One region of the Mesorhizobium sp. M7A.F.Ca.US.011.01.1.1 genome, then DNA from elsewhere that is predicted to be linked to it. Evidence: riboswitches for the same ligand, from Rfam matches in the RefSeq annotation. Region 1 holds a riboswitch; the other holds the start of a gene.
The links. A riboswitch is a leader RNA that binds a small molecule or an ion and turns the genes downstream of it on or off. The one in region 1 is predicted to bind thiamine pyrophosphate.
Positions count from the first base shown of each region.

Region 2: another riboswitch for thiamine pyrophosphate. It lies ahead of thiC (phosphomethylpyrimidine synthase ThiC); the one in region 1 lies ahead of thiB (thiamine ABC transporter substrate binding subunit).

Region 1 covers NZ_RZRT01000071.1:8,177-10,373, forward strand. The annotation lists gene thiB (thiamine ABC transporter substrate binding subunit) at 31-1,029, opposite strand; TPP riboswitch at 1,073-1,187, opposite strand; gene EOA13_RS32735 (thiamine diphosphokinase) at 1,275-1,919, shown strand; gene EOA13_RS32740 (ABC-F family ATP-binding cassette domain-containing protein) at 1,921-2,197, shown strand, end outside.
Region 2 covers NZ_RZRT01000052.1:29,779-31,975, reverse strand. The annotation lists gene EOA13_RS29790 (metallophosphoesterase) at 1-65, opposite strand, end outside; gene EOA13_RS29785 (hypothetical protein) at 557-820, shown strand; TPP riboswitch at 1,138-1,254, shown strand; gene thiC (phosphomethylpyrimidine synthase ThiC) at 1,358-2,197, shown strand, end outside.

The DNA.
Region 1 (2,197 bases):
GTGGCGCGAACATCAAAAGAACTCGCAAGCCTACTTGCTCATCACCGCCAGCCACTCATCGACCCAGGCCTTGCGGTTGGCGGCGACCTCGTCGGGGCTGAACAGCAAGGTCTTGGTCGGCTTGACCAATTTGTCGAAGGCCGGATTGAGCGGCTTGTCGGTCTTGCCGGCCGGGAACATCCAGTTGGTCTCGGGGATGGCATCCTGGAATTTCGGCCCGGTCATGAAGGCGATGAACTTGGCCGCCAGCGGGTTCTTGGCCCCCGCCGTGGTGATACCCGCGACTTCTATCTGCAAATACTCGCCCTCCTCGAACGACGCTGCCTGATAGCGCTCTGTCTTCTCGGCGACCATGTGGTAGGCCGGCGACGTCGTGTAGGACAGCACCATCGGCGCCTCGCCCTTGGTGAACAGCCCATAGGCCTCGCTCCAGCCCGGCGTCACGGTCAGCACTTTCGCCTTGAGCTTGGCCCAGGCCTCGGGCGCCTTGTCGCCATAGACCGACTTGACCCACAGAAGCAGACCGAGGCCCGGCGTGGAGGTGCGCGGATCCTGGATGACGATCTTGTCATCGGCACTGCCCTCGACCAGTTCTTTCAGGCTTTTCGGCGGGTTCTTCAGCTTCTCGGAGTCGTAGACGACGGCGAAATATCCGTAGTCAAAGGGGACAAAAGTATCGTCGCTCCAGCCACCCGGCACGTTGACATCAGTTACGCCGCCATGCGGCGCGAACAAGCCTGACGCCTTGGCATCGGCGGTGAGATTGGTGTCGAGGCCAAGCACGATATCGGCCTTGGTCGACGCGCCTTCCAATCTGACGCGGTTGAGCAGCGCGACGCCGTCGGCGACCGAGACGAACTCGACATCGCAGCCGCATTCGGCCTCGAACTCCTTCTTCACCACGGGACCCGGACCCCAGTCGGCGGTAAAGCTCTCATAGGTGTAGACGGTGAGTTTGTCCTTGGCCAAGGCCGGTCCGGACAGGACCACGGCCATTGCTGAGACTAGAGCGTATAAATGCGTGCGCATCGGCGCCTCCTTCGTTCGAATTGAAAGGAATTGAGGCGTCGGACTGTCCGAAACGTCTAATCCCTCCGCCGGTACAAACCGGATCAGGTTCAGCGGGTTGGCGAGACTGCCTCTCAGCCGGTCCGCGAAGATCGCGTCCGGCACCCCGTTAGAGCGTTTCGACACATAGGCCGGGCCGATCCCCCATGCAAGTGGGAGTTTGCCGCCTTCCGTTTCCCGTGCCGGGCTGGTAAGGGCCACACGATATGAGCACATTCACCATCCTGCTTGGCGGCGATCTCATCCGCACGCCACGGCTCGACCGCCAGGCCGAAGGCTCCCGCGTCATCGCCGCCGACGCCGGCATCGGGCATGCGCGGCTGCTGGGTCTCGTGCCCGAACTGTGGGTGGGCGATTTCGATTCCGTGCCAGCCAAGCTGCCTGACGATCTCGCTTCCGTGCCGCGCCGGACCTTCCCGGCGGAAAAGGACCAGACCGATGGCGAACTGGCCATTGCCGCCGCACTCGAGCGCGGCGCGACCCGCCTGGTGCTCGCCGGTGCTTTCGGCGGCAAGCGCGCCGACCACGCTTTCCTGCATCTGGCGCTTGCCCTCCGGCTGGCCGAGGCCGGGACTGATGTGCTCCTGACCAGCGGCGCCCAGGAGGGCATTCCCCTGCTGCGCGGAACGGCCGGCTTCGACTATGCCGATGGCACGCTGTTTTCGGTGCTCGGCTTTTCCGAGCTCGCCGGCCTGACCGTCACCGGCGCCAAATGGCCGCTGAACCACGTCAAGGTGGCGTTCGGTTCGTCGCTGACCATCTCCAACGAGGTCAAGGGCCGCCTCGAAATCGCACTGGACCATGGCCGCGCGATGCTGCTCGCTCATCCCTATCCCTTACCTGAAAGCTGACATGGCCCCGCCTCTTCTCAACCTCGACGGGATAAAACTGACCTTCGGCGGCACGCCGCTGCTCGACGGCGCCGCCTTGACGGCTTCGGCCGGCGACAAGATTGCACTGGTCGGCCGCAACGGGTCGGGCAAGTCGACCCTGCTGAAGATCGCCGCTGGCCTGATCGAGCCGCAGGACGGCGAGGTGTTCCGCCAGCCTTCGGCAACTATCCGCTATTTGCCGCAGATGCCGGACATGGAGGGCTTTGCCACCGTCCGCGCCTATGTCGAGGCCGGGC
Region 2 (2,197 bases), on a different contig from region 1:
CTAGAGGAAGGATGCCAGTCCGGATAGTGAATATCGCCTACTTGAAGGATTCGCACCCGCCGCATAACTCGCCCCCCTGCCGAGAGCCATAGACTAATCCGTTCGCTTTTGCCAAGCGCGAACGATCATCCGCAGTGTCCTTAACGAGGTAGCCTGCACTTTTCGAGAATTGCCACGGCGGCTATTTTTCGGCTGTGAAGCACACGAGACCCGTGACGTGAGACCCAGTTGCTCAATGCCCAGTTGCTCAATGAGCTTTCTTACGAATAAGGGAGAATTTCCGCGGCCGGACTATCTCTGAGCGAGCGTGCATGACTGCCAACGGAAGGTCTTGCACGCACCCTTGCGATCTTGAGCAATGGTCGCCATGACTTTCTTCTTGCAGGCTTTTGAGTGGCCCAGCCTGCGATCACCAGACCCCACCGATTCTAAAGAGCGTGGCAGATGGGATAGTCGAGGTTGCCCGTGCACAGTCACGCTCAGGGCTTGCGCCGCCCAGAGGACACGCTGAAAAGGCAGATTGGGGCGCAAGCACGCCATTCACGAGAGGTTCGACATGAAGACCATGCAAGAAAAAGACATTCCGGCATTCGTACAAGCAGTTGTGGACGCCGGCTGCAAAATTTGCGCGATTGGCAACTTGGGATACGTCTTTGGCGATGCTGATTTCACGCCAGCGCAACGGAGGGCCGTCGAGCCACAGCTGCGTAGGATTGCTGAAATCTACGGCGAACGCGATCATCTCATGAACGAGATAGCTGTATATCTGCGGTCGATCGGACGCCATGTCGAGGTTGAGCCGAAGACAGGTATTTCCTGATGGCCGTGATCGCGAGAAGCCGTCTTCCAACCTCTGAATCCTAAAGGAGGTGACCCCCAAGGCCGTTCGTCACCTTCGACCAGAATAACCACATCCGTGACCGCCTGAGCTACTTGGTCGATACGCGCACATGGCCAATACAGTTTCTCCATCCTTCACGAAGCGAATGAGGCTTTGGCCATTCAGCCCCGGTCTACGGGGCGTGACTTGTCCCCGATGCATGCGCGAGCTCTCCGCCCGGCTGGCCGCCGGTCGTCGCCACCGGCCGAAGGCGCCCGAATGCGCTTGACAAGATAGCGTCAGCCCGTTCAACCTAAGGCATTCACCAGGGGAGTCCCGGCAAGGGGCTGAGATACTGCTGGCTTTCGCGGCGCAGTGACCCGTTGAACCTGATCCAGTTCATACTGGCGTAGGGACGGTGCAAGCGCTTTGCGGGAGTTTACGCCCGAGGTCCTGTTGCAGCAGGTCTACAGAAGCGTCTTTTCATCCTTCCGGCACAGAACTGGGTCTCCAATGCATGAGCAAAGGAGCCTCACGATGAATGCCCTCACCCCCGCCGTATCGACGGGACCACTGCCCGCCTCGCGGAAAATCCACAAGCCCGGCGTCCTCTACCCGCAGATCAGGGTGCCGATGCGCGAGATTTCCGTCCATCCGACGGCCGGCGAACCGCCCGTCACCGTCTACGATCCGTCCGGCCCCTACACCGATCCATCAGTCGAAACCAGCATCGAAAAAGGCCTTGCCCGGCTTCGCCACGAATGGGTCACGGCGCGTGGCGATGTCGAAGCCTATGACGGCCGCCACGTCCGGCCGGAAGACAATGGATTCGCCACCGGCGAGCGCCTGACACCGGAATTTCCGATACGCAATCGGCCGCTCAAGGCCAAGCAGGGCAAGGCGGTGACCCAACTTGCCTATGCGCGCGCCGGCATCATCACGCCAGAAATGGAGTTCGTAGCCATCCGCGAGAATCTCGGCCGCGAGGTGATGCGCGGCAAGCTGCAACGCGACGGCGAAGCCTTCGGCGCGGCGATCCCAGATTTCGTCACACCCGAATTCGTGCGCGACGAGGTGGCGCGCGGGCGCGCAATCATTCCCGCCAACATCAATCATCCCGAGAGCGAGCCGATGATCATCGGTCGCAATTTTCTGGTCAAGATCAACGCCAACATCGGTAACTCGGCTGTCACATCGTCGATGGCCGAAGAGGTCGAAAAAATGGTCTGGGCTATCCGCTGGGGCGCGGACACGGTGATGGACCTGTCGACCGGCCGCAACATCCACAACATCCGCGACTGGATCGTGCGCAATGCGCCGGTGCCGATCGGTACGGTGCCGCTCTATCAGGCGCTGGAAAAGGTCAACGGCATCGCC